One region of the Azospirillum agricola genome, then DNA from elsewhere that is predicted to be linked to it. Evidence: predicted binding sites of a transcription regulator. Region 1 holds the regulator's gene; the other holds the start of a gene.
What was found. Region 1 encodes HrcA, which represses chaperone genes, less so after heat shock. Its sites were predicted from a motif close to GTTAGCACTCNCCNNNGGNGAGTGCTAAC; they were not measured.
Positions count from the first base shown of each region.

Region 1 (15,770 bases):
ATCGACACCGGCGCCACCATCGTCAAGCTGCTGTTCGACCTCGCCGAGCGGCGCGGCACCACGCTGGTGCTGATCACCCACGACCCGGCGCTGGCGGCGCGCTGCGACCGCACGGTGCGGCTGGCCGACGGCCGGATCGCCGACGATGGGCTCGGCGGCGGTGATTTGGACGGCGTCGCCCTGGCAGCCCGGCGCGAGCGCGCCCGGCTGGCGGGGGAATGACGGGGATGGCGACGGAAAACGGTGCCATGGGGAGCGGGGTGATGGGCGGGGCCGGCACCTTGCGGCTCGCCCTGCGGCTGGCCCGGCGCGAGCTGCGCGGCGGGCTGAAGGGATTCTGGATCTTCCTGGCCTGCCTGACGCTGGGCGTCGCCGCCATCGCCTCGGTCCAGTCGGTGTCGAGCGGCCTGCTCGACGGGCTGGCCAGCGACGGGCGGTCGATCCTCGGCGGCGACGTGGCGCTGCGCCAGCTCTACACCCCGCCGACCGACGAGCAGAAGGCGGTGCTGGCCGGGGCCGGTCCCAACGTCGCCCGCGTGTCGAACTCGGCCGAGATGCGGGCGATGGCGCGCGCCGACGACGAGGTCCGCGCCTCGCTGGTCGAATTGAAGGCGGTGGACGGCGTCTACCCGCTCTACGGCACCCTGACCCTGCGCGGCGGCGGCGACCTGAAGGAGGCGCTGTCCCGGCGCGACGGGCGCTGGGGGGCGGTGGTCGAGGCCAGCCTGACCGACCGGCTCGGTGTCGGGATCGGCGACCCGATCCATCTCGGCGACAGCGTCTACCGCGTCGCCGGGGTGATCGACCGCGAGCCGGACCGGGCATCGTCCAACGCCTTCTCGCTGGGTCCGCGCCTGATGGTGGCGTTGGATTCGCTGCCCGACACCGGCCTGCTGCAACCGGGCAGCCTGACCTGGTGGAGCGCCAAGGTGGCGTTGCCGGAGGGCACCGACCTCCGGGCGTGGCAGGAGTCCCTGAAGGCGCGCTTCCCCGACGCCCCCTGGCGGGTGCGCGACTTCACCAACGCCTCGCCGCAGATCGAGCGCTTCATCGACCGCATGACGCTGTTTCTGACGCTGGTCGGGCTGACCGCCCTGCTGGTCGGCGGGGTCGGGGTCGGCAACGCGGTGCGCAGCCATCTCGATTCCCGCGCCCGCACCATCGCCATGATGAAGTGCATCGGCGCGCCCGGCGCGCTGGTCTTCCAGCTCTATCTGGCGCAGATCCTGGCGCTGGCGCTGGTCGGCATCCTGCTCGGGCTGGCGCTGGGGGCGGTGGCGCCGCTGGCGCTCGGCCGGCTGCTGGAGGATGTGCTGCCGGTCTCGGCCCACATCGGGGTCTATCATCCCGGCGCGCTGGCGCTGGCGGCGCTCTACGGCGTGCTGACGGCGCTGACCTTCTCGCTGTGGCCGCTCGGCCGGGCGCGCGAGGTGCCGGCCGGCGCCCTGTTCCGCGACGTCATCACCCCGGCGGGCGGGCGGCCCAGGGCGCCCACCCTCGCCGCCATGGCGCTGTCGGTGCTGGCGCTGGCCGGGCTGGCGGTGGCGACCGCCGACAACAAGCTGTTTGCCGGCTGGTTCGTCGCCGGCTCCATCGCCACCTTTGTCACCTTCCGGCTGGCCGCCGGGCTGGTGACGATGGCGGCGGCGAAGGTTGGCCGGGTGAGGCGGCCGGGGCTGCGGCTGGCGCTCGCCAACCTGCACCGGCCGGGCAACCCGACGGCGGCGGTGGTGCTGTCGCTTGGGCTCGGGCTGACCGTGCTGGTCGCCATCGCGCTGGTCCAGGGCAACTTCGCCCGCCGGGTGTCGGAGACGATCCCCAAGGACGCGCCGAGCTTCTTCTTCGTCGACATCCAGCGCGACCAGTTCGACCCGTTGCGCGATCTGGTGACCGCAATCCCCGGCACCAGCGCCTTCGAGGCGGTGCCCAGCCTGCGCGGCCGCATCGAGAGCGTCGACGGGGTGGAGGCCGAGAAGGCGCTGGCCAACCCCGAGCAGGCCTGGATCCTGGCCGGCGACCGCGGCATCACCTACGCCGCCACCCTGCCGGCGCGCTCGCAGGTGGTCGCCGGGTCGTGGTGGGCGGCGGACTACAAGGGACCGCCGCTGATCTCGATCCACCAGAGCGTCGCCGAAGCCTTCAACATCGGTCCCGGCGCCAAGCTGGCGGTCAACATCCTCGGCCGGACCATCGAGGCGACGGTGGCCAACGTCCGCGCCGCCGATTTCAGCAGCATGGCGATCAACTTCACCATGGTCTTCGCCCCCGGCACGCTGGAGGGCGCCCCGCAGACCTGGATCGCCACCGTCCGCGCCACGCCCGACGCCGAGGAGGCGGTCCAGCGCGCCGTGTTGCAGCGGTTCCCCAACGTCACGCTGGTGCGGGTGAAGGACGCGCTCGACACGGTGGGCGACATGCTGGGCCACATCGGCACGGCGGTGCGCATCGTCGCCGGCATCACGCTGGTCGCCGGCACGCTGGTGCTGGCCGGGGCCGTCGCCGCCGGCCACCGCCGCCGGGTCTACGACGCCGTGGTGCTGAAGGTGCTGGGGGCGACGCGGGCCGACGTGCTGCGCGCCTTCCTGCTGGAATATGGCCTGCTCGGCCTGATGACCGCCGCCATCGCCGGGGCGATCGGCACGCTGACCGCCTGGGCGGTGATGCGCTTCCTGATGCGCTGGGAGTGGAGCTTCCTGCCGTCGGCTGTGGTGACGACGGCGCTGCTCAGCACCGCGATCACGCTGGCCTTCGGGTTCTATGGTACCTGGCGCGCCCTGGGGCAGCCGGCGGCGCCGTTGCTTCGCAACGAATGAAGAGGGTCGGGACGTTCCAAAGTCACGGGTTCATGAAAGCTTTTTCATCCCGTGGACGAGTTTCCGATTCCTGTTGAACGGCATGGCGGACTCGCCAATATGTCAGGTCGACGGGACAACCTTCTTTCACCGAGGATACGACCATGGCTGACCCGACCTTTAACCGCTTCGCGACCGTGGGCCGCGCGACAGATCGGGGATACTTCGACGAAGGCCTGCGGCAGCACATGCTGCGCGTGTACAACTACATGGGCGCCGGCCTGATCCTGACGGGTCTGGTCGCGATGCTCGTGTCGTCCAGCCCGACCATGATGGCGGCGATCTTCGGAACGCCGCTGAAGTGGGTGGTGATGCTGGCGCCGCTGGCCTTCGTGATGGTGCTGTCCTTCGGCATTCAACGCCTGTCCTTCGCGTCGGCGCAGCTGGTCTTCTGGGCCTACTGCGGCGCGATGGGCCTGTCGATGTCGGCGATCTTCCTGGTCTTCACCGGGGCGTCGATCGCGCTGACCTTCTTCGTCACCGCCGCGACCTTCCTGTCGATGAGCCTGTACGGCTACACGACGAAGGCCGACCTGTCGAAGATGGGCTCCTTCCTGATGATGGGCGTGATCGGCCTCGTCATCGCCGGTCTGGCCAACATCTTCTTCCAGTCGCCGGCCCTGCATTTCGCGATCTCGGCCATCGGCGTGCTGATCTTCACCGGCCTGACCGCCTACGACACCCAGGCGATCAAGGAAAGCTACGCCGAGGGCTACGACCATGAGAGCACCGGCAAGCTGGCTCTGATGGGCGCCCTGACGCTGTACCTGGACTTCGTGAACCTGTTCCAGTTCCTGCTTCAGTTCCTGGGCGTGCGCAACAACGACTGAGCGTGACCAATCGTCGGATCGGTTGATCGAAACGATGAACCGCCCGGAAGCAGCCGCTTCCGGGCGGTTTTTCTTTGGGAGTGAGGGGCAGGGGAGGTGTCCCACCCCCGCCTGACAGCCTCACGCCGGCTCGGTGCTGACCACGCGGTCCTTGCCGGCCTGCTTGGCCTGGTACATGCGCTGGTCGGCCAGTTCCACCAGCGCTTCCCAGTCGATGGAGCGGTCGGCGTGCTGCTCGGCGATGCCGATGCTGGCGGTCTGGAGGGCGCCGTCCGGCCGCTTGCCGAAGCCGGCGGTGCGCATCCGTTCGACCGCGATCATCGCGCCGTCGATCGGGGTATCCGGCATGATCACCAGGAACTCCTCGCCGCCCCAGCGGACCAGCGCGTCGGATTCCCGCAGCAGGCTGCGGATGGTGGTGGCGGCGTGGCGCAGCACGCGGTCGCCCTCGTCGTGCCCGAAGCGGTCGTTGACCGCCTTGAAATCGTCGAGGTCGACGAAGATCGCCGACAGGGGCTGGTGCGAGCGCTGGGCGTGCGCGAGCTGGAGCCGCAGCAGCTCCTCGCCGATCCGGCGCGACAGCGCGCCGGTCAGCACGTCGTGCGCCGCCTGCTCCAGCAGGGCGATCATGAAATGGAGCTGGCTGATGGCGGCCAGCGTCGCCACCACGGCGATCAGCACCAGCAGCCAGAGCGCGCTGATGTAGGACGGGAAGGGCAGGACCAGCGAGCCGTAGAAGCCGGCGCCGAGATGCGCCGCCAGCATCGGGGCGGCGAAGAGGGCGCCCTCCTTGGCGGTCAGCGGGAAGACGCTGAGGCCGGCGACCATGACGAAGGGCAGGTAGCCGTAGCCGGCCGTCACCGCGATGCGCAGGTCGTCCATCCCCTGCTCGTAGAGCAGCGGGTGCGAGATGGTGAAGAACAGGGTCGGGATCGCCAGCAGCGCGGCCAGCCGCCACCACGCGTCCTTGATGTCGTCGCAGGGGCGCGGGTCGAGGGCGAGCGCCAGGAAGGCGCCGCTGGCGGTCAGCCGCAGCGCGGCGAGGGCGGCGGACAACGGCCAGTTGAACACCGTCACGTCGATGATGATCCACAGCGGCGTCAGCAGCCCGAAGACCATCGCCACCATGCGGACACGCGAATGGATCATCGCCGCCCGCCGCCGGTTCAGGATGGGCGAATGCCCGGACGGCACAATCAGGTCTCTGATCTGGTCGCTCCGGATGAAATCCGCGAAGGACGGGTTACCGAGCATGACGCGGCCTGTTCCCAGCACAGTCAAAGGGGAAACGCGTTGGCAAATTGCACAGGCATGTTTCGCCCGGCAATGGCTTTCGCCAAAAAAGGTACCCTATCAGGGTGGGGCGGCCGCGACAAACATCATACAAAAAAAGAGGCGGCATTGCGCCGCCTCCGTTCCGTTTCATGGGCTTTGAAGCTTTTTGAAACTTTCAATCCTTCAGGTCTTCCCACAATTCCTTCACCTTGGCGAAGAAACCTTCTGATTGTGGATTCGAACCTTCTTTCCCGCCACTCTCGAACTCGCGCAGCAATTCCTGCTGGCGCTTGGTGAGGTTGACCGGCGTCTCCACCACCGCCTGAATGTACATGTCGCCGCGCTGGGGGCTGCGCAGCACCGACATGCCTTTGCTCTTGATGCGGAACTGGTGGCCGGACTGGGTGCCCGGCGGCACCGTCACCTTGGTGCGGGTGCCGTCGATGGTCGGCACCTCCACCGTGCCGCCCAGCGCCGCCGTGGTCATCGGGATCGGCACGCGGCAGTGGATGTTGGCGCCGTCGCGCTGGAAGATCGGGTGAGGGGCGATGGCGAGGAAGATGTAGAGGTCGCCCGCCGGCGCCCCGCGCAGCCCCGCCTCGCCCTCGCCGGCCAGACGGATGCGGGTGCCGTCCTCGACGCCGGCCGGGATGTTGACCTGGAGGGTCTTCTCCTTGCGCAGGCGGCCGGCGCCGCCGCAGGTCTTGCAGGCGTCCTTGATGACCTTGCCGGCGCCGTGGCAGCCGGGGCAGGTGCGCTCGATGGTGAAGAAGCCCTGCTGGGCGCGCACCTTGCCGTGACCCTGGCAGGTCGGGCAGGTGATCGGCTGGGTCCCCGCCGCCGCACCCGAGCCGTTGCAGCCGTCGCACTGGACCGACGTCGGCACGCGCACGTTGGTCTGGGTGCCCTTGAAGGCCTCCTCCAGCCCGATCTCCAGATTGTAGCGCAGGTCCTGGCCGCGCCCCGAGGCGCCGCCGCCGCCGCGCCGGCCGCCCATGAACTCGCCGAACATCTCGTCGAAGATGTCGGCGAAGCCGCCGGCCCCGCCGCCGAAGTCGAAGTTGAAGCCGCCGGCCCCGGCGCCCGGCCCGCCGCGTCCGCCGCCATTCTCGAAGGCGGCGTGGCCGAACCGGTCGTAGGCCGCGCGCTTCTGGTCGTCCTTGAGGATCTCGTAGGCCTCGCTGACTTCCTTGAACTTGTGCTCGGCCTCCTTGTCACCCTGGTTGCGGTCCGGGTGGTACTGCATCGCCATCTTGCGGTAAGCCTTCTTCAGCTCATCCGCGCTGGCGCCTTTTTCCACACCGAGCAGCTCGTAATAATCCTGTTTCGCCATGGGGGCCGACCGCCTTACGTCTGGTCCAAACTGTCCGGGTCACGCTGCAACCTGACCCCAGCATACCGAAGGCCCGCCGCCGGGGAAAGGCGGCGGGCCAACGATGCTCGCGTCAGGTCCGTATCAAAAAGAAGCTGCCCAAGGGATGGGCTTAGGCCGACTTCTTCTTGTCGTCCTGGACCTCCTCGAAGTCGGCGTCGACGACGCCCGGCTCGTTCGGCTTGGCGCCCGCCGCGGCGGCGTCGTCGCCGCCGGCGCCGGGGGCCTCGCCCTGGCCGGCCTTGTACATCGCCTCGCCCAGCTTCATCGAGACCTGGGCCAGGGCCTCGGTCTTGGCCTTCAGCGTCTCCAGGTCGTCGCCGTCGAGCACGCCCTTCAGCTCGGCGACGGCGGCCTCGGCGGCGGTCTTGTCGGAGGCCGGGATCTTGTCCGCGTTCTCCTTGATGGTCCGCTCCGTGGTGTGGATCAGCGCGTCGGCGTGGTTGCGGGCGTCGACCAGCTCGCGGCGCTTCTTGTCCTCGGCCGAATGGGCCTCGGCGTCCTTCACCATCTTCTGGATGTCGGCGTCCGACAGGCCGCCCGAGGCCTGGATGCGGATCTGCTGCTCCTTGCCGGTCGCCTTGTCCTTGGCGGTGACGCTGACGATGCCGTTGGCGTCGATGTCGAAGATCACCTCGATCTGCGGCACGCCGCGCGGGGCCGGCGGGATGCCGACCAGATCGAACTGGCCCAGCGCCTTGTTGTCCTGCGCCATCTCGCGCTCGCCCTGGAAGACGCGGATGGTGACGGCGTTCTGGTTGTCCTCGGCGGTCGAGAAGACCTGGCTCTTCTTGGTCGGCACCGTGGTGTTGCGGTCGATCAGGCGGGTGAAGACGCCGCCCAGCGTCTCGATGCCCAGCGACAGCGGGGTGACGTCGAGCAGCAGGACGTCCTTGACCTCGCCCTTCAGCACGCCGCCCTGGATGGCGGCGCCGATGGCGACCACCTCGTCCGGGTTGACGCCACGGTGCGGCTCACGGCCGAAGAACTGCTTCACCGCGTCGATGACCTTGGGCATGCGGGTCATGCCGCCGACCAGGATCACCTCGTCGATCTCGCTCGCCTTCAGGCCGGCGTCCTTGAGGGCGGCCTTGCAGGGCTCGATCGTGCGCTGCACCAGATCGTCGACCAGGGCTTCCAGCTTGGCGCGGGTCACCTTGATGTTCAGGTGCTTCGGGCCGGTCTGGTCGGCGGTGATGAAGGGCAGGTTGACCTCGGTCTGCGTCGTCGAGGACAGCTCGATCTTCGCCTTCTCGGCGGCCTCCTTGAGGCGCTGCAGGGCGAGCTTGTCCTTGCGCAGGTCGATGCCCTGCTCCTTCTGGAACTCCTCGGCCAGATACTCGATGACGCGGCTGTCGAAGTCCTCGCCGCCGAGGAAGGTGTCGCCGTTGGTCGACTTCACCTCGAACACGCCGTCGCCGATCTCCAGCACCGAGATGTCGAAGGTGCCGCCACCGAGGTCGTAGACCGCGACGATGCCGGTGCCCTTCTTCTCCATGCCGTAGGCGAGCGCGGCGGCCGTCGGCTCGTTGATGATGCGCAGCACTTCCAGGCCGGCGATCTTGCCGGCGTCCTTGGTGGCCTGGCGCTGGCTGTCGTTGAAGTAGGCCGGGACGGTGATGACCGCCTGCGTGACCTTCTCACCCAGATAGTTCTCCGCCGTCTCCTTCATCTTGCCGAGGATGAAGGCGCTGATCTGGCTCGGGCTGTACTTCTTGGCGTGGGCCTCGACCCAGGCGTCGCCGTTGTCGCCGGAAATGATCTTGTAGGGAACGAGGCCCTGGTCCTTCTTGGTCAGCGGATCGTCGTAGCGGCGGCCGATCAGACGCTTGATCGCGAAGAGGGTGTTTTCCGGGTTGGTGACGGCCTGGCGCTTGGCGGGCTGGCCGACGAGGCGCTCGCCGCCCTGGGTGAAGGCGACCATCGACGGCGTCGTGCGGGCGCCCTCGGCGTTCTCGATGACCTTGGCGCTGCCGCCTTCCATCACGGCGACGCAGGAGTTCGTGGTGCCGAGGTCGATACCAATCACTTTGCTCATGTTCAGCCTCTTGTGTTCGGCAGATGCGTGGCGGCCCGTCGGTTCCGGCACCGCCGCGATCCCCTGGGATCGGTGGAACGGTTTGGGTGGATCACTTCTGGCGGAGATATAGGCGGGCGCGTTTCGGGCTGCAACGGTGTGCTGGTCGGTTCAACCCGCAAAAGCGGGGAAAAGCACGCCGGCGGGGAGACCGGCTGCGTCGCGGCGGCGGTCTCGCTTCTGAATAGAATACCCCCGTATTCAAGGATGCATCGTATATACCCCGATATTCACCGCGTTTGAATCATATCGTTTCTCCTGTTACAAGTCTTTAACCGAGAAACCGATAAGTAGACAAGGTCATTAACTTTTCATTAACAAGAAACCGTGTGATTATTATCCAGGAATCAATTGCCAGTTGCCGTGTCTATTCAATGTCCCAAGATTCTAATAGTGAAATCGAGAAAGGATGATGCTACCTTCTTTGGAGGTAAGGGAGCTGCCGTTCGCCCTGTTTCCGGTTCGGCTCGGTTCGGCCATCCCGGCTGGCGGCGGCTCGTCCTTTCATTTTCCAGGCAGCGCCCGACAAGGCGTCCGGCGGCACAAACCAGCGGCACAAGAGCGTGAAAGGGAAGCGCTATGACGGATGAACGACGCGACGTGGCTCTGGCCATCAAGTCCTGCCTGGACAGCCTGATGAGCGACGCGGCGCGCTGCGACCTCGACGACCTCGCGCGCTTCCTCAGTCTCGCCTCCCTGGCCGCCGAGGAGGCGGCCGTCGCCCACGATCCCAAGGCCACGCGCCTGAAGGTGCTGATGGCGAGCGGCGCCGGCCACTGCTGAACGGCGGTCGCCGTCCCGGCCGCGGCGACGGGCATGGGGGTGCCCGCCGACCGACGCCGCGGCGTTAGAGGATGTCGGCGGTGCGGATCGCCTCGTCGATCCGGCCCAGCATCGCGGCGCAGGATTCGTCGCCGTCCAGGATGGCGGGCAGGGCGAAGCTGAACATCGCCACCGCCGCGCGACCGTCGCGGGCGGTGCCGACCAGCCAGAGATAATGGGTCTCCGCCCGGCCGTCCTCGTCGGTCATCATCATCGCCTGCGCGATCGTCGCGCCGTCCTCGCGGGTTTCGACGCTGCGGTCGCTCGCGCGCGAATCCTGGGGGCGGACGAAGCGCAGCGCCATCTCCTGCAAGGTGGCGGCGACGCCGCCCGCGTCCGGCTTCGGCGTGACCCGGTCGGTCACCAGCCGCAGGGTTCCGCCGGCCGGCGGCGGCGGACGGAAGGTGGCGACGGGCTGGCCCTCATGCTCCTCGACGTCGGCGGCCCAGCCGGGGGGCAGGCGGAAACGGACGGTGTCGTTCCAGCCGATGATCCGGCCTTCGGTGGTTTCGCCGCCCTGCGCTCGTTCGCCGCTCATGCCTTGTCCCCTGTTCCGGTCGCGGCGCACTGTAGGCGCTCGAACGAACCGCGCCAATCGCCACGTGTCGGTCATCGGGAATGGCTTTTTTGACCCGGCCTTGATGCGCGGGCGGCGGATGCCCATCCTGGTCCGATGATCGTTTCGTGCAGCTACAAGACCGACATCCCGGCCTTTTACGGCCGCTGGTTCCTCAACCGCCTGAAGGCCGGCTATTGTCGGACGGTCAATCCCTATGGCGGGCAGACCTACCGCGTCGATCTGACGAAGCCGGCGGTGGAGGGCTTCGTGTTCTGGACGAAGAATCTCGGGCCGTTCCTCGACGGGCTGGGCGCGGTGTCGGAGGCCGGCTTTCCCTTCATCGTCCAGTACAGCGTCACCGGCCTGCCGACCGCGCTGGAGCGCTCGGTTCCCGACTGGCGGGTCGCCGTCGATCACATGAAAGCGGTGCGCGACCGCTGGGGACCGCGGGCGGTGGTCTGGCGCTACGATCCGGTCGCCGTGACCGACGCCACGCCACCGGCCTGGCACCGCGAGACCTTCGCGCGGCTGGCCGGCGCGCTGCGCGGCGTCAGCGACGAGGCGGTGCTGTCCTTCCTGCAACCCTATCGCAAGACGGCGCGCAACCTCGCCGCCGCCGGCATCGGCTGGCGCGACCCGGAGGCGGGGGAGAAGCGCGCCCTGCTGGCCGATTTGGCCGGCATCGCGGCGGGGGAGGGGATGGCCCTGACGCTCTGCACCCAGCCGGATCTGGCCGGGGTGGCGGGGGTCGGGGCGGCGCGCTGCGTCGACGCGGCGCGGCTGTCGGAGGTGGCCGGGCGGGTTCTGGCGGCGCGGGAGAAGGGCAACCGGCCCGGTTGCCTCTGCGCCGAAAGCCGCGACATCGGCGAGTACGACACTTGCCCGCACGGCTGCGTCTATTGCTACGCCGTGGCGGACCGGGCGACGGCGCAGCGGCGCTTCGCGGCGCACGACCCGGAGGGCGAGTTCCTGTTTCCCCGCCCAATCCGCTGAGGCCCGGCTCGGCGGGATCCCGCTTACGGGCAGACCTTCCTGACCGTCTCGACCAGCTTTTCCGGGTTGAAAGGCTTCACCAGCCAGCCGGTGGCCCCGGCCTCGCGGCCGGCGGCCTTCTTGGCCGGGTCGGCCTCGGTGGTCAGCAGCAGGATCGGCGTGGCGCGGTTGCCGGCGTTGGCGCGGATGGCCTTGGTCAGCGCCAGACCGTCCATGCCCGGCATGTTCAGGTCGGTGATGACGCAGTCGAACTTCCGCTGGTTGACCAGGGCCAGGGCGGCGAGGCCGTCCGCCGCCTCGGTCACGGCGTAGCCCGCCTTTTGCAGCGTGAAGCCGACCATGTCGCGGATGGTCTTGGAATCGTCGACGGTCAGGACGCTCTTGGGCATGAGGCTTTTCCTCCTGGGGGCCGCATTGGTTCGGGCCGTAAGGATTGCGCGTCCCGAAGGCGTAGGAAGTTTCGCGCCCCGCGTCAACAGGCGCCCGCAAGGCCGGCCCATGTGCGGCCGGCCTTGCGGATCGTTTCAAAGCCGAACCGTTACGCCTTCGTATCGATGTGCTGGCCGCCCGGTTCGTTGGCACCGCCCTTGGCAACGCCGACCATGGCCTCGCGCAGCAGGCGGCCGTGGATGGTGTAGCCGGGCTGGAGCACCTGCACGACGGTGCCGGCCGGCTTGCCGGTGTTCTCGATCTCGAACATCACCTGATGGAAGTTCGGGTCGAACATCTCGCCGGCCGGGTCGATGCGCTTGACGCCGGCGCGGTCGAAGGCGGCGAAGAGCTGGCGCTCGGTCGCCTCGACGCCGACGGCGAGGCCCTTCAGCATCTCGTCCTGCTCGCGGCCCTCGGCGGGAACGGCGTCGAGCGCGCGGCGCAGATTGTCGGCCACCGCCGCCAGCTCCTTGGCGAAGCTCGTCACGGCGTATTTGCTGGCGTCCTCGCGATCGCGCTGGGCGCGGCGGCGGGTGTTCTCCGTCTCGGCCATGGCGCGCAGAAGCTGGTCCTTCAGCGTGGCGACCTCGGCCTCCAGCGCGGCGACGCGGTCGTCGCCGGTGCCGGCTGCGGCGGCTTCGGGAGCGGGGGCGGCGGTCGGCTCGACCTCGGCGTCGGCGGGCTTGTTCTGCTCTTCGCTCATGGGATTCTCGGCTTCTTCGTTCGGTCGATTGAGGCGGGTGAAAGGGGGCGGTGGGTCCGGCGCGGGATCAGCCGACAAGACGGCTGACCACCTTGGCGGTGTAGTCCACCAGCGGGATGATGCGGGCGTAGTTCATGCGGGTCGGGCCGATGACGCCGATGGCGCCGATCACCTGTTCCCGGCTGTTCTGGAAGGGCGAGATGATCATCGTGCAGCCGGAATGGTTGAACAGCACGTTCTCGGCCCCGATGAAGATCTGCACGCCGTCGCCCTTGCCGGTGGCGTCCAGCATGCGCAGCATGGCCTCCTTGGTCTCCAGCGCCTCGAACAGGGAGCGGACGCGCTCCAGGTCGGTCAGCGCGGTGACGTCCTCCAGCAGCCTGGACTGGCCGCGGACGATGAGCTGCCCGGCGTTGGCCCCGCTGGTGCCGGCCCAGGTCGCCAGCCCGGCGGAGACGACGCGGCGCGACAATTCGTCCAGCTCGGTCTTCTGCTCGCGGATCTCGTGCAGGACCTCCTGGCGGGCCTCGTCGAGGGTGCGGCCGACCAGCCGGGCGCTGAGATAGTTCGACACCATCTGCAAGGTCGAGGCGGGCAGGCCGAGCGGCACCTCGATGACGCGGTTCTCGACCAGCCCGTCCTCGTTGACCAGCACGACCAGCGCGCGGCCGGGCCCCAGCGAGACGAATTCGATGTGCTTGAGCGGCCGGTCGGTCTTGGGCGCCATCACCAGCCCGGCGCAGTGCGACAGGCCGGACAGCATGGTCGAGGCCTCCGACATCACGTCGGGCAGGGCGCGGCCGGAGGCGGAGCATTTCGCCTCGATCGACACCCGCTCGTCCTCGGTCAGCGAGCCGATCTCCAGCAGCCCGTTGACGAACATCCGCAGGCCGGCGTCGGTCGGGATGCGCCCGGCCGAGGTGTGCGGGGCGTAGAGCAGCCCCTGTTCCTCCAGGTCGGCCATCACGTTGCGGATGGTCGCCGGCGACAGCGCCATGCCGAGCCGCCGCGAGATCGTGCGCGAGCCGACCGGCTCGCCCGACGCCACATAGGCATCGACGATCAACCGGAAAATCTCGCGCGACCGCTGGTTCAACTCGCTGATCATGGCCCGTACGCAAAGGACGGCGCCGACGCGGTTGCGTCAACGCCGTCCGAATTTAGGAGGGTCGGGCCTTCGAATCAACGTGCGGGGTGTGGTCTCCGGGCAATCGGCCGCGGTCCCTCTCCCTTGGCGCAAGGGCAAGGATGGCGGCGGACCGCTCAGGCCTCGGCGAGGAAGGCCCGGTACTGCGCGGCGATGGCGCCGACCGCCGCCTCGTGGAACTGCCGGCCGTGCTCCGGACGGGCGAGGCCGGGGGCCGAGCCGATGCGGCCGTCGGGGTAGCGGCGGCGGAAGTCGCGGGCGTCGTGGAATCCGCCGGCCGGAGCCTGCTCGGGCTCCATCGCCACGCTCTTGATGGAGTCCGGGTAGGCGTACTGGGTCAGCGACACCTCGCTGGGGGTGGCGTGCGAGCCCTCCTTGCCGGGGTAGAACTCGCGCGACAGGCGGCCGACCTCGGCGTTCTCCCACCAGTTGACCAGGGTGCAGCGCAGGTCCGGGGCGTCGCGGCCCTTCAGCGCGCGCTGCTCGGCGTAAATCTCGTAGAAGGCGGCGCGCACGGTGGCGATGTTGCCGCCATGGCCGTTGACGAAGAAGAAGCGCTCGAAGCCGTGCTCGGCGAGTGAGCCGACATAGTCGCGCAGCAGGGCGATCAGGGTCGAGGGCTTGAGCGTCATGGAGCCGGGGAACTCCATGTGGTGCACCGCCATGCCGACCGGAATGGTCGGGCCGACCAGAGCGCCGGTCGCCTCGCCGACGCCGCGCGCGATGACCTCGGCGCAGATGGCGTCGGTGCCGACGAGGCCGTTGGGGCCATGCTGCTCGGTCGAGCCGATCGGCATGACGATGCCCTTGGAGGTCTTCAGATAGGCCTCGACCTCGGCCCAGGTGCTCAGGTGAAGCTGCACGATGTTGGTTCCTCGATGCGGGGGTCCGGCGCGGATCAGCAATCCCGGAATGGCAATCCTAGAGCGTCGGCGCCGCCGGGCAACCGCTCAAATGCGGGGGGCGGCCCGGCGCCGCCGTCGGGTCGGGGGGCGGTCTCCGCATCCCAGGCTGGCGCTTTCGTCGGCCGGCCCCTACACTCGCGTGCATTTCCTGAAATCGAGGTGTGTCGGTGGTTGCGCGCGTCAACACGGTGGCGTTCCAGGGCATCGAGGTGCTGGGCATCGACGTGCAGGTCCAGATGTCCGGCGGGATCGTCGCCTTCACCGTGGTCGGGCTGCCCGACAAGGCGGTGGGCGAGAGCCGGGAGCGGGTGCGCGCCTCGCTGCACGCTCTGGGTCTGGCGCTGCCGGCCAAGCGGATCACCGTCAACCTCGCCCCCGCCGACGTGCTGAAGGAGGGCAGCCATTTCGACCTGCCGATCGCGCTCGCCCTGCTGACCGTGATGGGCGTGCTGCCCGACGTCGAGATGGCCCGCTACGTGGCACTCGGCGAGCTGGCGCTGGACGGGGCGCTGAGCCCGGTGGCGGGGGTGCTGCCGGCGGCGATCGACGCGCTGGCCCGCGACCGCGGGCTGATCTGCCCGGAGCCCTGCGGCGGCGAGGCGGCCTGGGCCGGGCCGGGGCTGGACGTGCTGGCGCCGCCGACGCTGCTGGCCCTGATCAACCATTTCAAGGGCAGCCAGGTGCTGACCCCGCCCAGGCCGCGCGTGCAGGAGGCGGAGGCGCTGGCGCCCGACCTGCGCGACGTCAAGGGCAACGAGACCGCCAAGCGCGCGCTGGAGGTTGCCGCCGCCGGCTCGCACAATCTGCTGATGATCGGGCCGCCCGGATCCGGCAAGTCGATGCTGGCGGCGCGGCTGCCCGGCCTGCTGCCGCCGCTCGACCCGGCGGAGGCGCTGGAGGTGTCGATGATCCACAGCGTCGGCGGCCTGCTGGAGGGCGGCAAGCTGCTGCGCCAGCGGCCCTACCGCGCGCCGCACCAGTCGGCCAGCCTGCCGGCGCTGGTCGGCGGCGGCTCGCGCGCCAAGCCGGGGGAGATCTCGCTGGCGCACCAGGGCGTGCTGTTCCTCGACGAGCTGCCGGAGTTTCCGCGCCCGCTGCTGGAGGCGCTGCGCCAGCCGCTGGAGACCGGCAAGGCGGTGGTCAGCCGCGCCAACCACCACGTCACCTACCCGGCGCGGGTGCAGCTCGTCGCCGCGATGAATCCCTGCCGCTGCGGCCATCTCGACGACGCCGCGCTGGCCTGCGCCCGCGCGCCGAAATGCGCGGGGGACTACCAGTCGAAGATCAGCGGCCCGCTGTTCGACCGCATCGACCTGCACATCGACGTGCCCGCCGTCAGCCCGGCCGACCTCAGCCTGCCGCCGCCGGCGGAGGGCAGCGCCGAGGTCGCCGCCCGCGTCGCCGTCGCCCGCGCCATCCAGGCGGAGCGCTACGCGGCGCTGGCCCCGGCCGGCCGGGCACCGCTGCGCACCAACGCCGAGGTGGATGGCGAGCTGCTGGAACGGGTCGCCGGTCCCGACGCCGCCGGCCGCGCCCTGCTGACCGAGGCGGCCGAGCGGCTGAAGCTGTCGGCGCGCGGCTACCACCGGGTGATGCGGGTGGCGCGGACGCTGGCCGACCTGGACGGCGTCGACGGCGTGCGGCGGCGCCACATCGCCGAGGGGTTGAGTTATCGCCGCATCGCGCCGGGGCGCTGAGCGGGCCGGAGTCTTCAGGCAGGCGTCCGGGCCAGGGCGATGGCCGCCTCGATGGCCTTGCGCGCCTGCGGGCTGTTCTTCCAGCAGCTGCTGCCGAGCATCGCGG
Region 1 is NZ_JAIFZR010000005.1:1,009,891-1,025,660, forward strand. It holds gene JN22_RS19745 (ABC transporter ATP-binding protein) at 1-222, shown strand, start outside; gene JN22_RS19750 (ABC transporter permease) at 228-2,813, shown strand; gene JN22_RS19755 (Bax inhibitor-1/YccA family protein) at 2,957-3,682, shown strand; gene JN22_RS19760 (GGDEF domain-containing protein) at 3,803-4,831, opposite strand; gene dnaJ (molecular chaperone DnaJ) at 5,133-6,290, opposite strand; gene dnaK (molecular chaperone DnaK) at 6,442-8,367, opposite strand; gene JN22_RS19775 (hypothetical protein) at 8,986-9,189, shown strand; gene JN22_RS19780 (hypothetical protein) at 9,254-9,766, opposite strand; gene JN22_RS19785 (DUF1848 domain-containing protein) at 9,902-10,780, shown strand; gene JN22_RS19790 (response regulator) at 10,804-11,169, opposite strand; gene grpE (nucleotide exchange factor GrpE) at 11,319-11,993, opposite strand; gene hrcA (heat-inducible transcriptional repressor HrcA) at 11,983-13,023, opposite strand; gene JN22_RS19805 (creatininase family protein) at 13,179-13,925, opposite strand; gene JN22_RS19810 (YifB family Mg chelatase-like AAA ATPase) at 14,135-15,664, shown strand; gene JN22_RS19815 (Pathogenicity locus) at 15,679-15,770, opposite strand, start outside.

Region 2 (15,770 bases), 250 kb from region 1:
TCGCCACCTCGCTCTATTCGGTGCAGCGCACCTGCCGCCAGTTCCTCTTCGGGGGCGAAGGGCTGGCCAAGTTCATCTTCTGGAACTACAACGTCTTCATCGTGCTCGCGGCGCTGAGCTACGTCCTGGGCTACACCCAGGGCAAGGAATACGCCGAGCCGGAGTGGATCCTCGACCTCTACCTGACGGTCATCTGGGTGCTCTACGCCATCCAGTTCGTCGGCACCGTGATGACGCGGCGCGAGTCGCACATCTATGTGGCGAACTGGTTCTTCCTGGCCTTCATCCTGACCGTCGCGGTCCTGCACATCGGCAACAACGTCAACGTGCCGGTGTCGCTGACGGGCATGAAGTCCTACCCGTTCGTCTCGGGCGTCCAGAGCGCCATGGTCCAGTGGTGGTACGGCCACAACGCCGTCGGCTTCTTCCTGACCGCCGGCTTCCTCGGGATCATGTACTACTTCGTCCCGAAGCGCGCCGAGCGTCCGGTCTACTCGTACCGCCTGTCGATCGTGCACTTCTGGACCCTGATCTTCCTCTACATCTGGGCCGGTCCGCACCACCTGCACTACACCTCGCTGCCGGACTGGGCGCAGACGCTGGGCATGACCTTCTCGGTCATGCTGTGGATGCCGTCCTGGGGCGGCATGATCAACGGCATCATGACCCTGTCGGGCGCCTGGGATAAGCTGCGCACCGACCCGGTCCTGCGTTTCCTCGTGACGTCGGTGGCCTTCTACGGCATGTCGACCTTCGAGGGCCCGCTGATGTCGGTGAAGCCGGTCAACGCCCTGTCGCACTACACCGACTGGACGGTCGGCCACGTGCACTCCGGCGCGCTCGGCTGGGTCGCCTTCATCTCCTTCGGCGCCATCTACTTCCTGGTTCCGGTCCTGTGGAAGCGCTCGCAGCTCTACAGCCTGCGTCTGGTCAGCTACCATTTCTGGACCGCCACCATCGGCATCGTGCTGTACATCACCGCCATGTGGGTGTCGGGCATCATGCAGGGCCTGATGTGGCGCGCCTACGACAACCTGGGCTTCCTCCAGTACTCCTTCGTCGAGACCGTCGCGGCCATGCATCCGTTCTACGTGATCCGCGCGATGGGCGGTGTCCTGTTCGTCGCCGGCGCCCTGATCATGGTCTACAACCTGTGGCGCACGGCGAAGGGTGATGTCCGCATCGAGAAGCCCTACGCCTCCACCCCGCACAAGGCGGCGGTCGGCGCGGCCTAAAGCCCAGGAAGGATGCGAGAGAAATGGCTCAGGAAAAAAAGGGCTTCAGCCACGACCTGATCGAGCGGAACACGCTTCTGCTCATCGTGTTGACGCTGATCACCATCTCGATCGGCGGTCTGGTGCAGATCGTCCCGCTGTTCACGATCGAATCGACCATCGAGAAGGTGGATGGGGTGCGTCCCTATTCGCCGCTCGAGGTGGCCGGTCAGTCGATCTACATCCGTGAAGGCTGCTACAACTGCCACAGCCAGCAGATCCGTCCGTTCCGCGACGAGGTCGAGCGCTATGGCCACTACTCGCTGGCGGCGGAGTCGATGTACGACCACCCGTTCCAGTGGGGCTCCAAGCGCACCGGCCCGGATCTGGCCCGCGTCGGCGGCAAGTACTCCAACGACTGGCAGGTCGCCCATCTGGTCGATCCGCGCGCCGTCGTGCCGGAATCCATCATGCCGGGCTACGCCTGGATGAAGGAGCGTCCGCTGCAGTACACCGACATCGGCGACGTCCTGAAGACGCTGCGGATCGTCGGCGTCCCCTACACGGACGAGCAGATCGCCAACGCCAAGGCCGACCTCGAGGCGCAGAAGAACCCGGACGCCGACACGGCGGGCCTGGCCAAGCGCTACCCGAAGGCCGTCGTGGCGAACTTCACCGGCAACAAGACCGTCACCGAAATGGACGCTCTCGTGGCCTACCTGCAGGTGCTGGGCACCCTGGTGGACTTCACCAAGTACCAGTCTCCGAAGCAGCTCCAGCAGTAATCGGGGGAGGAATCCATGGACTTGGATTCAATCACGGTGATGCTTCGGTCGTTCTGGACGGTGTGGTTGATGCTGCTGCTGACGGGCATCCTGGTTTACGCCATGTGGCCCGGCAACCGCCGCTCCTTCGACGACGCCTCCCGGATCCCGCTCAAGGATGATGGTCAGGAGTTTTAGGCCATGGCACAGAAAATCAAGGACGAACTGTCCGGCGTCGAGACCACCGGCCACGAGTGGGACGGGCTTCGCGAGCTGAACAACCCGCTGCCCAAGTGGTGGCTGTACATCTTCTACGTCTGCATCGCCTGGTCGCTGGTGTATTACGTCCTCTACCCGGCGTGGCCGCTGGGCAAGACCTACACCAAGGGTCTGCTGGGCTATTCGCAGCGCGAGGAGCTCGTCACCAAGCTGGCCGACGCCAAGGCCGGTCAGGCCAAGTACCTGACCGCCATCGCGGCCAAGTCGGTCGACGAGATCCAGAAGGACAAGGATCTGCTGAGCTTCGCCATGGCGGGCGGCCGGTCCTACTTCAACGAGAACTGCGCGGCCTGCCACGGCGCCGGCGGCCAGGGGGCCAAGGGCTTCCCGACGCTGGCGGACGACGTCTGGCTGTGGGGCGGCACCACCGCCGACATCTACCAGACCATCCAGCACGGCATCCGCTCGGACGACGGCGCCACCCGTGGCGTGCCGGGCACCGGCATGACCGCCTTCGGCAAGGACGGCATCCTGAACCGCGAGCAGATCGATCAGGTGACGGACTACATCCTGTCGGTGAACGGGAAGCAGGCCGACGCCGGCAAGGCCGACAAGGGCAAGACCGTCTATGACGAGAATTGCGCGGCGTGCCACGGCGATCAGGCCCAGGGCTCGGTCGCGGCCGGTCTCGACGGTGTCGGCGCTCCGCCGCTGAAGCAGGCCAACTGGCTGTTCGGCGGCGACAAGGCCACGCTGGTGGAGACGGTCACCAACGGCCGCGCCGGTGTGATGCCGGCCTGGTCGAAGCGTCTGGACGACGCGACAATCAAGTCGCTGGCCGTCTACGTCCACAACCTGGGCGGCGGCAAGTAAGCCGATCCAGGATTTTGGATGATCGTGAAAGCGCCGGGGAGGAAACTCCCCGGCGTTTTTCTTTGGCCGGCAAAAGCACTCCTTCCGGCCATCGAATCGCGGGCCGGGGGGGCGGGTTGATCCAGCGCAATGCTCCTGCGGCATTCCGCCGCCATAGTGGCCCCACGCGCCCCTCCCATGTTGCTGCGGGCGTCTGCGCCCAACCGGCCCCCAACCGGCCGCCGCAGGTACCCGACGGGAAGGCGAGGGAATGAGCACGGTCACGGAAACGCCGAAGGTCAAGAAGCGCACCGCGCAGTCGCTGTTTCTCAAGCAGTCCAAGGTCTACCCGAAATCCGTCCACGGCCGCTTCCGCCGGATCAAGTGGGCGGCGCTGGCCGCCATGCTGGCGCTCTACTACATCCTGCCCTGGATCCGTTGGGACCGCGGGCCGGGCGCGCCCGACCAGGCGGTGCTGCTCGACATCGAGCACCGGCGCTTCTACCTGTTCTTCATCGAGCTGTGGCCGCAGCAGATCTACTACCTGACCGGCGCCCTGATCCTGGCGGCGCTGGCCCTGTTCCTGGCGACCTCGCTGGCCGGGCGGGTGTGGTGCGGCTACGCCTGCCCGCAGACCGTCTGGACCGATCTGTTCGTCTGGGTCGAGCATCTGGTGGAGGGGGAGCGCGGCGAGCGCATCCGGCTCGACCAGGGCAAATGGACGGCGCGGAAGCTGGGCCGCAAGCTGGCGAAGAACGCCATCTGGCTCGGCATCGCGCTGGCCACCGGCGGCGCCTGGATCTTCTACTTCACCGACGCGCCGACGCTGCTCGGCCAGCTGGCCCGTTTCGAGGCGTCCTCGACCGCCGTCGGCTTCATCGCGCTGTTCACCGGCACCACCTGGCTGCTGGCCGGCTTCGCGCGCGAGCAGGTCTGCACCTACATGTGCCCGTGGCCGCGCTTCCAGTCGGCGATGATCGACGAGGACAGCCTGATCGTCACCTACCAGGAATGGCGCGGCGAGGGCCGCGCGCCGCTGCGCAAGTCGCAGGGCTGGGAGGAACGCGAGGCCGCCGGCCTGGGCGACTGCATCGACTGCTTCAACTGCGTCCAGGTCTGCCCGGCGGGGATCGACATCCGCGACGGGTTGCAGATGCAGTGCATCGGCTGCGGGCTGTGCGTCGACGCCTGCGACGAGATCATGACGAAGATCGGCCGCCCGACCGGGCTGGTCACCTTCGACACCCAGACCCGGCAGAGCGCGCTGACCGCCGGCGACACGCCGCCGGCCCACCGGCTGCTGCGCCCGCGGGTGATCGTCTACGCGCTCGGCATGCTGGTGGTGGGCGGCGCCATCGTCGTCGGGCTGGCCCTGAAGCCGGGGCTGGACATCAGCGTCCTGCGCGACCGCGCGCCGCTTTATGTCGCGCTGGCCGACGGGTCGGTGCGCAACGCCTACACCTTCAAGATCGCCAACATGACCCGCGACCCGCGCGACTACGCGCTGACCGTGGAGGGGCTGGCCGGCGCCACCCTCGCCGTCGCCGGAGAGGGGCAGGAGGAGCGGGCCGTCAGCCGGCGGCTGAGCGCCGCCCCCGACCTGGTCGCCACCTATCGCATTTTCGTGACAGCGCCGCGCACCGCCTTGCAGGCGCCGTCGCAGCCGCTCACCCTCACCCTCACCTCGGCCAACGGGGAGACCGCGTCCTACCGGACGGTCTTCATGGGGCCGACCAACTGACCGATTCGTGATACGGTCCCGCGCACCGAAGGCCCAAGCGAGCATGACCATGACCTCGACCACCGGAAACCGCCCCACCCGCATGCCCCGCCAGCCGGGCTGGTACATCCCCTGGCTCTTCGTCGCCTTCTTCGGGGTGGTGATCGCGGTGAACGGCGTGATGCTGCATTTCGCCTTCTCCTCCTGGACCGGGGTGGAGACCGAGGGCCACTTCATGAAGGGCCTGAACTACAACGACGATCTGGCCGGCGCCCGCGCCCAGGCGGAGCGCGGCTGGAAGGTCGACACCGAGTTCACCAGCACCGAGCCGCGCAAGGCGCTGGTCGCCCTGACCCTGCACGACAAGTTCGGCAACCTGCTGAAGGACGCCACGGTCACCATCTCGCTGATCCGCCCGACCAGCCAGGGGCACGACCTATCCATGGAACTGCCCTATCTGGGCGAGGGCCGCTACGCGGCGCCGGTCGAGGTCGCGCTGGAGGGGCAGTGGGATCTGCGGGTGGTGATCCAGCACGCGACCGGCGACTACCAGAGCCAGAAGCGCGTCTGGGTGCAGTGACCCGGCCGCCGATCTCCGCGCTCTGCGATTCTATTGGCGCTGCTTTTCCGGGCGCTGTTTTTTCCGGGTGATGTGACATGACCGTCTGCCTCCATTGCGGGCAGGAGCACGCCGAGGCCGCGGGCACCACCGCGTCCGACGGCGCCGGCCCTTTCTGCTGCACCGGCTGCGCCGCCGCCTACGACCTCGTGCGCGGGCTCGGGCTGGAGCGCTACTACGACCGCCGCAGCGTCGATCCCGCCGCGCGGCCGCTGCGCCCCGACGACGACGCCCCGTCCATCGACTACACCCAGCACGCGCGCGAGGCGGAGAACGGCAGCCGCAGCCTGCATCTGATGATCGATGGGCTGCAATGCGCGGCCTGCGTCTGGCTGATCGAGACGGCGCTCGGCCGCCAGCCCGGCGTGGCGCAGGCGCGGCTGAACATGACGACGCGGCGCCTGACCGTCCGCTGGAACCCGGACGAGACCGACGCCAACGCCGTGGTCGGCACGGTGAGCCGGCTCGGCTATCGCGCGGTGCCCTTCGACCCCGAACGGCTCGGCACCGCCCAGCAGAAGACCGAGAAGGAGCTGCTGCGTTCGATGGCGGTGGCCGGCTTCGCCATGGGCAACGTCATGCTGCTGTCGGTGTCGGTGTGGGCCGGGCACAGCCAGGGCATGGGCACCGCCACCCGCGACCTGATGCACTGGATCTCGGCGCTGATCTGCATGCCGGCCATCGCCTACGCCCTGCGGCCCTTCGCGCGCTCGGCCTTCGCGGCGCTGCGGCGCGGACGCACCAACATGGACGTGCCGATCACCATCGGCGTCATCATGACGACGGGCATGAGCCTGTTCGAGACGATCAACAGCGGGCCGCACGCCTATTTCGACGGCTCGGTGATGCTGCTGTTCTTCCTGCTGATCGGACGCTACCTCGACCAGCGCGCGCGCGGCCGGGCACGCTCGGCGGGGGAACAGCTGCTGGGGCTGCGCGCCAACGCGGTCACCGTGCTGCGCGCCGACGGCACCAGCGCCGTGGTGACGCCCGAGCAGGTGGCGCCCGGCAGCGTCATCCTGGTCGCGGTCGGCGAGCGCATCCCGGTGGACGGCCGGGTGGTGGAGGGCGTGTCCGACCTCGACACCGGCCTGATCACCGGCGAGACGGTGCCCGGCACCGCGCGGCCCGGCGACCAGGTCTTCGCCGGCATGCTGAACCTGACCGCACCGCTGCGGCTGACCGTCTCGGCGGTCGGCGAGGGCACGCTGCTGGCCGAGATCGTCCGCCTGATGGAGGTGGCCGAGCAGGGCCGCGCCAAATACGTCGCCATCGCCGACCGGGTGTCGCGCCACTACGCCCCGGTGGTGCATGTGACGGCGCTCGGCACCTTCATCGGCTGGACCCTGCTGATGGACGCGCCCTGGCAGGTCGCGATGATGAACGCGGTCGCCGTGCTGATCATCACCTGCCCCTGCGCGCTGGCGCTGGCGGTGCCGGTGGTGCAGGTGATCGCCAGCGGCCGGCTGATGCGGCAGGGCACCCTGCTGAAAAGCGCCACCGCGCTTGAGCGGCTGGCCACGATCGACACCGTGGTGTTCGACAAGACCGGCACCCTGACCGAGGGGCGGCCGGTGCCGCAGCTCGACGGCATCCCCGAGCCGGAGCTGCGTCTGGCCGCCGCGCTGGCCGGGGCCAGCCGCCACCCGCTGGCGCGCGCGCTGGCCGCGGCGGTGCCGGGCGTGCCGGTCGCGGCGGGGGTGCGCGAGATTCCCGGCGCCGGTCTGGCCTGCGACACCACCGATGGCGAGGTGCGGCTGGGCAGCCGCCGCTTCACCGGCGCTCCGCTCGACGCCGAGGACGGGGCCGGGCCGGAGATGTGGCTGGCGCGCCCCGGCGCCGAGCCGCGGCGCTTCGTCTTCCTCGACGCTCCGCGTCCGGACGCGGCGGCGGTGGTCGCGGCGCTGAAGGCGCGCGGGCTGGAGATCCGGCTGCTGTCGGGCGACCGGCGCGGCGCGGTGGCCTCGGTCGCCGAGCGGCTCGGCATCGCCGACTGGCGGGCGGAGCAGACCCCGGCCGACAAGACCGCCGTCCTGGCCGAGCTGGCCGGGCAGGGGCGCACCGTGCTGATGGTCGGCGACGGGCTGAACGACGCCCCGGCGCTGGCGGCGGCGGCGGTGTCGATGTCGCCTTCGACCGCGGTGGACGTCAGCCAGACCGCCGCCGACGTGGTGTTCCAGGGCCGGCGACTGCGGCCGATCGTGGAATCGGTCGAGGTGGCACGGCGCTCTGGCCGGCTGGTGCGGCAGAATTTCGCCATCGCCCTGGTCTACAACCTGTTCGCGGTGCCGCTGGCGGTGGCCGGCCTGCTGACTCCCCTCCTGGCGGCCTTGGCGATGTCGTCGTCGTCGCTTATCGTCATTCTCAACGCGCTGCGGCTGGCCCGCGGCGCCGTGGTCAAGGATTTGGGTGATGGACGAGCTTCTCTATCTGATCGGGATCGCGGTCAGTCTGGGCGGTCTGGGTCTGGCGGCGTTTCTGTGGGCGCTGAAGTCCGGCCAGTTTGAGGATCTCGACGGGGCGGCCCACCGCGCCCTGTTCGACGACGACGCGGCGGCCCCGACGTCCAAGAGCACGCCCGAGCGTCAATAAGCCTTTCGTCCGTATGGGCAAAGGAAGGGCCGGATCGAACGAAGGTTGCGATTCCGTACGATTGCACCCAATATGACCTCCATGCACGATGAGAGGCTGGGTGCATCCATGCCACCGTTCGATATGGGCCGCGCCCGGGACAAGGGCGCCGCGACGGAAATGAACCCCTGCGGGGCCTGTCCCGTGCGCAGCCTGACCGTCTGCGCCGCGCTGGACCCCGAGGAACTGCGCCGTCTGGCCGACATTCTCCAGACGGTGCGTCACGACGCCGGCCACACGCTGTTCAGCGAGGGCGACGGCGCCGACGCGCTCTACAACGTCACGTCGGGCACGGTGAAGCTCTACAAGCTGCTGCCCGACGGGCGCCGCCAGATCACCGGCTTCCTCGTCACCGGGGATTTCCTCGGGCTGGCGGTCAACGACAGCTACGCCTACACCGCCGAAACCGTCACCAGCTCGTCGCTCTGCCGCTTTCCGCGCAAGAAGATCGACGCGCTGATGGACGAGTTCCCCAAGATGCAGCGCCGCCTGTTCTCCATGGCGTCGAACGAGCTGGCGGCGGCGCAGGACCAGATGCTGCTGCTCGGCCGCAAGACGGCGAAGGAGAAGATCTGCTCCTTCCTGCTGATGCTGTCGCAGCGCGCGGCGCGGCGCGGCCACAAGGAGAACCCGGTGTTCGTGCCGATGAGCCGGGCCGACATCGCCGATTACCTGGGGCTGACGACCGAGACGGTCAGCCGCACCTTCACCCAGCTGAAGACCGCTGGCGTCATCTCGCTCCAGGAAGGCAACAAGGTGCTGATCGCCGACCTCGACGCCATGTACGATCTGGCCGAGGGAAGCTGAGGTCATCCGGAAGAGGCGTCCGGCTGGGTGCCTGCTTTTTGAGATATTCGTCATGACCGGCCTTGGCCCGGTCATCCACGAGCAACCACTTCTGCACGATTTGCGGCCGTGGATGCCCGGCGCAAGGCCGGGCATGACGCGTGAGCGGCTGTGTGTGGTTGTCTTTGCGCGCGCCCCTACCGCCGCACGGGGCGCAGTTCGTGCAGCAGCCACACCAGCGTCGAGACGACCAGGATCGCGCCGGCCTGATGGGCGGCGGCGACCGGAATCCACACCACCGTCAGCAGGGTCGCGATGCCGAGCCCGATCTGCACGAGAACCATCGCGCCGGCCGCCAGAGCCGCCGCACCGGCGCGGCCGGGCAGGCGGGCGAGCAGCACGCGGGCCGCCAGCAGCAGCACGGCCAGCCCGCCCAGCAGCGCCAGCGTCCGGTGGATGAGCTGGATCGCCGCGGTGTTCTCGAACGGGTTGTGCCACCAGGGCGTCAGCGTGCCGATCTCCGGCGGGATGAGGTGCCCCTCCATCAGCGGAAAGCTGTTGTAGGCGTAGCCGGCGCGCGAGCCGGCGACGAAGGCGCCCCAGACGATGGTGACGGCGACCAGCCCCAGCGCCCAGCGGGCATGGCGGCGCAAGCCGGCCGCCTCGGGGCGCCAGCCGGCCAGCGGCAGCGGGTCGAACAGCCCGAGCGCCGTGCGCAGCAGCAGCCCATAGATCAGGATCGCCATGCCGAGATGCAGCGCCAGCCGGTAATGGCTGACGTTGGGCTGGTCGACCAGCCCGCTCTTGACCATGAACCAGCCGATCACCCCCTGGAGACCGCCCAGCAGGAACAGTCCGGCCAGCTTCGGCCACAGGTCGGGGGCGATGCGGCCCTGGATCCAGAAGCGCAGGAAGGGGATCAGGAAGACGAAGCCGATCAGCTGCCCCCACAGCCGGTGGAACCACTCCCACCAGAAGATCTCCTGGAAGCCGGCCAGATCCATGCGGTTGTTGAAGATGCGGAATTCCGGCGTGCCCTTGTACAGGTCGAACACGCGGTTCCATTCCGCTTCCGACAGCGGCGGCAGAATGCCGATCAGCGGCTTCCATTCGACCATCGACAGGCCGGATTCGGTCAGCCGGGTGATGGCGCCGATCACCGCCATCGCCAGCACCATGGCGGCGCAGACGACGAGCCACCAGGCGATGGGGCGGTCGGAGGGCGGGGAATGGGCCGGGGTGCGGGCGAGGTCGGAGGCGAACGCGGTCAAGGCGGCAATCCGGAGCGCAGCGGTGGGGCGTTCGCCACTGTGGGGCCAAGCGGCGCCCGCGTCAAATCCCCGCATCGCATCCGGATCGCCCTGCCCTCCGGTCTACAGTGACGGACCGGGGCCTCGTTCAGGCGGAGCCGTCCTCGGTGGTGACGCCGCCGCGGGCCTGCGGATCGACCTGCCCTTGGAACAGCGCCGATTCGGCGGCGCGACGGGCGACGAGGCCGGGCAGCTTGGTGTGCACGCCGTTGACGGTGGCGTAGACCCAGCGGCCGAACTGGCCGGCGGCTCCGTCATAGTCGCCTGTGTTCAGCAGCTTGAGCAGGGTGGAGGAGGCCAGACTGCCGCTGCCGAGGTTGAACACGAAGGAGGCGAGCGCGCCGCGCTGGTCGGGAGTCAGGGCCACCCTGACCAGCCCGTCCACCTGACCGGCGGCGGCGGTGAGGTCGGCGGACAGGAAGGCCTCCGCCTGGGCGGGGGTGATGGTCTCGCCCATGACGACGCCGGCGGTGTGGCCGTAACCGATGGTCGCCACCCCGGCCGGGCAGCGGTAGGCGGACAAGTAGAGCCCTTCGAAATGCTTCACCAGATCGACGGCGGCTTGGCACGCGGGCGTGATGGTCATGTTCCGGCCTCCCAATGGTTCTTGCGGGAGGGGCATTGCCGCACACCCGCTTTAGGAGTCGATCATACGATGGTGCGTCGGGATTCGAGAGAATTTCTGCCGAAAACCATTCAATGAAGCGAGTGCCGTCCGTCGATGGAGCGCGGTCCTACCGGGGTGGGTCCTGGATTATCCCGAACAGGAGGAACAGGGCGAAGAGCAGCGCGACCAACCCGGCGATGGTGGTGAATTCCAGCAACGCCTCGGTCAGCCACAGCGCGCGCTCCTGGGGATCGGTTTGGTCGTTGCTCATCGATGGCGCCTCCACGCCGTAACGTCGTTTGAATGATAAAATTTTAGGAAATTGCGGATCATTTGGCTGTGATGGCGGTCACAGGGGGTGGTCACAGGGGGGGCGCGCAGGGGCGGCTGCCCGTCGAAGGCCGGCCCATCCGCCGGCCCGAGGGGCGGGAGACTGTGATTCTTTTCAGAAGCCCGGTCATCGGCAGCCACCGCAGCCGGCTGGAAATGCCAAGGGGCGCAAGGGCTTGGCCGGGAGATGAGGAGATGTTTTCCGGCATTCGCGTCAAAATTCGAAACGAGCCTCTTGAATCCAAAACGGGGTTCTATTAGCTGTCTGGCACTCGCCGAGGGGGAGTGCTAACACAATCCCGCCGGCCAACCGTTCCCAAGACCAAGCCTTGATTCAAGGAGCCATCCCATGAAGTTCCGCCCGCTGCACGACCGTGTCGTCGTCAAGCGTCTGGAGTCCGACACCAAGACCAAGGGTGGGATCATCATCCCCGACACGGCCAAGGAAAAGCCGCAGGAAGGCGAGATCATCGCCGTCGGTCCGGGTGCCCGTGACGAGGCCGGCAAGGTCGTGGCGCTGGACGTCAAGGCCGGCGACCGCATCCTGTTCGGCAAGTGGTCCGGCACCGAAGTGAAGATCGAAGGCGTCGATTACCTGATCATGAAGGAATCCGACATCATGGGCGTCATCGAGGCCTGAAGACCTCCGCCCATCCTTCTCTTCGACATTCGACATTCAGAGGAATCGAGACATGGCTGCCAAAGACGTTAAGTTCGGCCCCTCCGCGCGCGAAAAGCTGCTGCGTGGCGTCGACATCCTGGCCGACGCGGTGAAGGTCACGCTCGGCCCGAAGGGCCGCAACGTCGTGATCGAGAAGTCCTTCGGCGCCCCGCGCATCACCAAGGACGGCGTGTCGGTCGCCAAGGAAATCGAGCTGGCCGACAAGTTCGAGAACATGGGCGCCCAGATGGTCCGCGAGGTCGCCTCGAAGACCAACGATCTGGCCGGTGACGGCACCACCACCGCCACCGTGCTGGCTCAGGCCATCGTCCGCGAAGGCGTGACCAAGGTCGCCGCCGGCCTGAACCCGATGGACCTGAAGCGCGGCATCGACATCGCCGTCGCCACCGTCGTCGCCGACATCCAGGCCCGCGCCAAGAAGGTCACGACCAACGACGAGATCGCCCAGGTCGGCACCATTTCCGCCAACGGCGAGGCCGAGATCGGCAAGATGATCGCCCAGGCGATGGAGCGCGTCGGCAACGAGGGCGTCATCACGGTGGAAGAGGCCAAGAGCCTGGACACCGAGCTGGACGTCGTCGAGGGCATGCAGTTCGACCGCGGCTACCTGTCGCCGTACTTCATCACCAACGCCGACAAGATGATCGCGGATCTCGAGAATCCGTACATCCTGCTGCACGAGAAGAAGCTGTCGGGCCTGCAGCCGCTGCTGCCGGTTCTGGAGGCCGTCGTCCAGTCCTCGCGTCCGCTGCTGATCATCGCCGAGGACATCGAGGGCGAGGCGCTGGCCACGCTGGTGGTCAACAAGCTGCGCGGCGGCCTGAAGATCGCCGCCGTCAAGGCTCCGGGCTTCGGTGATCGCCGCAAGGCGATGCTGGAGGACATGGCCATCCTCACCGGCGGCCAGGTCATCTCGGAAGACCTCGGCATCAAGCTCGAGAACGTCACGCTCGACATGCTGGGCACCGCCAAGAAGGTCGTGATCTCCAAGGAGAACACCACCATCGTCGACGGCGCCGGCCAGAAGGCCGACATCGAGGCCCGTTGCGGCCAGATCCGCGCCCAGGTCGAGGAGACCACCTCGGACTACGACCGCGAGAAGCTCCAGGAGCGTCTGGCCAAGCTGGCCGGCGGCGTCGCGGTCATCCGCGTCGGCGGCGCGACCGAGGTCGAGGTGAAGGAGCGCAAGGACCGCGTTGACGACGCCATGCACGCCACCCGCGCCGCGGTGGAAGAGGGCGTGGTCGCCGGTGGCGGTTCGGCCCTGCTGTACGCCGGCAAGGCGCTGGACAAGCTGGTCCCGGTCAACGACGAGCAGCGCGTCGGCATCGACATCATCCGCCGCGCCCTCCAGGCGCCGGTCCGTCAGATCGCCTACAACGCCGGCACCGACGGTTCGATCGTCGTCGGCAAGCTGCTCGAGCAGGCCGACACCAACTACGGCTACGACGCCCAGAAGGGTGAGTTCACCGATCTGGTCGCCGCCGGCATCATCGATCCGGTGAAGGTGGTCCGCACCGCCCTTCAGGACGCGGCCTCGATCGCCGGCCTGCTGATCACCACCGAGGCGATGATCGCCGAGAAGCCGGAGAAGAAGGCTGCTCCGGCCGGCATGCCGGGCGGCATGGGCGGCATGGACGACATGGGCTTCTAATAGGAAGTCCACGGCGTTCCGACGCTTTGGTTCGGAAGGGGGCGCCCTCGCGAGGGGGCGCCCCTTTTCCATGCCGGACCGCGGTTTCACGGCTGGCTTTCCCAGCCGCCTTTCCCGAAAGTCAAGCCGAACTCCGGCTTGCTTTGACGGGGGCGCCTCCCAATAATCCCGCCTCCACGCCGGGTCCCAGATCGGGGCCGCGGTCGCTAGACTGTTTTTTACGAGGGCCTTTTCATGCGCTCCTTCGAGGGCCAGCATTCCGACAACGTCGCCATCAAGCGCACCCGCGAGGAGAAGCAGCGCCAGCTGGCGCAGCTCAAGGAGCAGCTTGCGACGCTGAAGTCCCACGCGGCCCCCGCCATCCGCGAAGCGCTGGTGAAGCGCGTCGCCGAACTCGACGCCGAACTGCGCCAGCCCCCCAAGCCGCCGCGCGAAAGCCGCGAGGACAGCCCGCGCCCCCGCCGCGAGACGCGCGCCAGCGTGTACCGCAGCGACGACACCGGGCCGGGAGCGCAGTCGAGTGGCCCCACCGCCGCCTCCGTCTTCGCCTCGCCGCGCCGCCGCAGCTGACCCTGCCATGAGCACCGACCGCGCCGTCCCGCCGACCGCCGCACGCCGCCTGATCGACCAGGCCTGGCTGCTGATGATGCTGCCGCCCCTGTTCTGGGCGAGCAACGCGGTCATGGGGCGGGCGGTCGCCGGCGCCGTTCCTCCGATCGGTCTGGCCTTCTGGCGCTGGGTGCTCGGCACGCTGATCGTGCTGCCCTTCGCCTGGCCGCATCTGCGCCGGGACGCGGCGGCGCTGCGGGCGCGCTGGCCGGCCGTGCTGCTGCTGGGCACGCTCGGCATCGGCATGTTCAACACCTTCCAGTACATCGCGCTGAACTCGACGACGGCGCTCAACGCCGTGATGCTCCAGTCCTCGATGCCGGTGATGATCGTGCTGATGAGCTTCCTCCTGTTCCGCGACCGCGTGCGGCCGGCGCAGGGGGTTGGCATCGTCGTCTCGCTGGCCGGCGCCCTGACGCTGATCTCCCACGGCGACCCGGCCGCTCTGCTGGGCTTGAGCCTGAACGCCGGCGACCTGTGGATGCTGACCGCCATCGCCGTCTACGCCGCCTACACCACGCTGCTGCGCCGCAAGCCGGTGGTGCACGGCTTCAGCTTCATTCTGGTCACCTTCGCCATCGGCGCGGTGGAACTGCTGCCCTTCTACATCTGGGAAAGCCTGACCCAGCGCCCGGTGGAGGCGACGGCGACCACCTTCCTGGCGGTCGGCTACGTCGCGCTGTTCCCGTCCATCGTCGCCTATCTCTGCTTCAACCGCGTGGTCGAGCTGGTCGGCGCCAACAGCGCCGGCCTGACCATTCATCTGGTGCCGGTCTTCGGCAGTCTGCTGGCGGTGCTGTTCCTCGGCGAACAGCCGCATCTTTATCACGGGATCGGCATCGCGCTGATCGCCACCGGCATCGCGCTCGCCACCCGGCGCCGTGCTTGAGACTTTCCTTTCCTTCCAGATATTTGTGCTTGCCGGACGACATTTTGTAATCGCGATGCGGTCCGACCCTTGCGCCGGATCGGCAAGTTCAGACATGGATTTGCCAACCTTCTCCCTTGATAACCACCATTTATCTTCTGGTCTTTTCTTCGTATTTCGTTAAGGATGCAGGAACAGTTTGGTTGGCCGTCGGGTGGTGACTTGGCCGTTTCGTGACGCGCGTACTATCGAACGAGGATCTTGGATCACCACCCTCACGGATATTATCCCCGATATCCCATTTGCCACCCGCGCTATCCCTCCTTCAGGAAGCCAAGACACGGGCAACGCCACTAGACTGTGGGCATGACGGTGGTTCGATGAACCGGAGAACCACCAAGACCTCAACCCGGCCCCGCGCCGGATGCCCCTTGTGTGGTGGAGGGCCGTTCTGATGCTCACGCAAACCGCTTGCCTCGTTCACATCGTCGACGGCGATCTCCCGACCCGCAGCACCCTGGCGCGGGCGCTGGGTGCCGCCGGCATCGCCTGCCGGGTCCACAGCACGGGCGCCGACGCGCTGACGGTGCTGGGCACCGCCTCCGCCTGCCTGGTCATCCGCAGCAGCCTGCCCGACATGACCGCGCGGGAACTGATGGCCGAAGCCGCCTTGCAGGGCCACGACCTGCCGGTGCTGGTCGTCACCGACCAGGGCGACGTCGAGGCGGCGGTCGGCGCGATGAAGGCCGGCGCCCTCGACTGCCTCGCCCACCCCTTCACCACGGGCACCTTCCTGGAGCGGGTGCGCGCCTGCCTCGCCAGCGAGAACCCGCAGGCCCAGCAGCGCGACCGCGGCCGCGACGCCTCGCGCCGGCTGGGCCTGCTGAGCCGCCGGGAGTCCGAGG
Region 2 is NZ_JAIFZR010000005.1:1,262,228-1,277,997, forward strand. It holds gene ccoN (cytochrome-c oxidase, cbb3-type subunit I) at 1-1,235, shown strand, start outside; gene ccoO (cytochrome-c oxidase, cbb3-type subunit II) at 1,259-1,999, shown strand; gene JN22_RS20995 (cbb3-type cytochrome c oxidase subunit 3) at 2,015-2,176, shown strand; gene ccoP (cytochrome-c oxidase, cbb3-type subunit III) at 2,180-3,070, shown strand; gene ccoG (cytochrome c oxidase accessory protein CcoG) at 3,321-4,790, shown strand; gene JN22_RS21010 (FixH family protein) at 4,840-5,349, shown strand; gene JN22_RS21015 (heavy metal translocating P-type ATPase) at 5,427-7,895, shown strand; gene ccoS (cbb3-type cytochrome oxidase assembly protein CcoS) at 7,855-7,980, shown strand; gene JN22_RS21025 (Crp/Fnr family transcriptional regulator) at 8,164-8,826, shown strand; gene JN22_RS21030 (COX15/CtaA family protein) at 9,003-10,076, opposite strand; gene JN22_RS21035 (lysozyme) at 10,204-10,701, opposite strand; gene JN22_RS21040 (hypothetical protein) at 10,850-10,993, opposite strand; gene groES (co-chaperone GroES) at 11,402-11,692, shown strand; gene groL (chaperonin GroEL) at 11,745-13,388, shown strand; gene JN22_RS21055 (hypothetical protein) at 13,623-13,958, shown strand; gene JN22_RS21060 (DMT family transporter) at 13,966-14,886, shown strand; gene JN22_RS21065 (response regulator transcription factor) at 15,320-15,770, shown strand, end outside.
Region 2: groES (co-chaperone GroES) is a predicted target of HrcA. The motif match lies at 11,317-11,345, and genes of this name have one in related genera.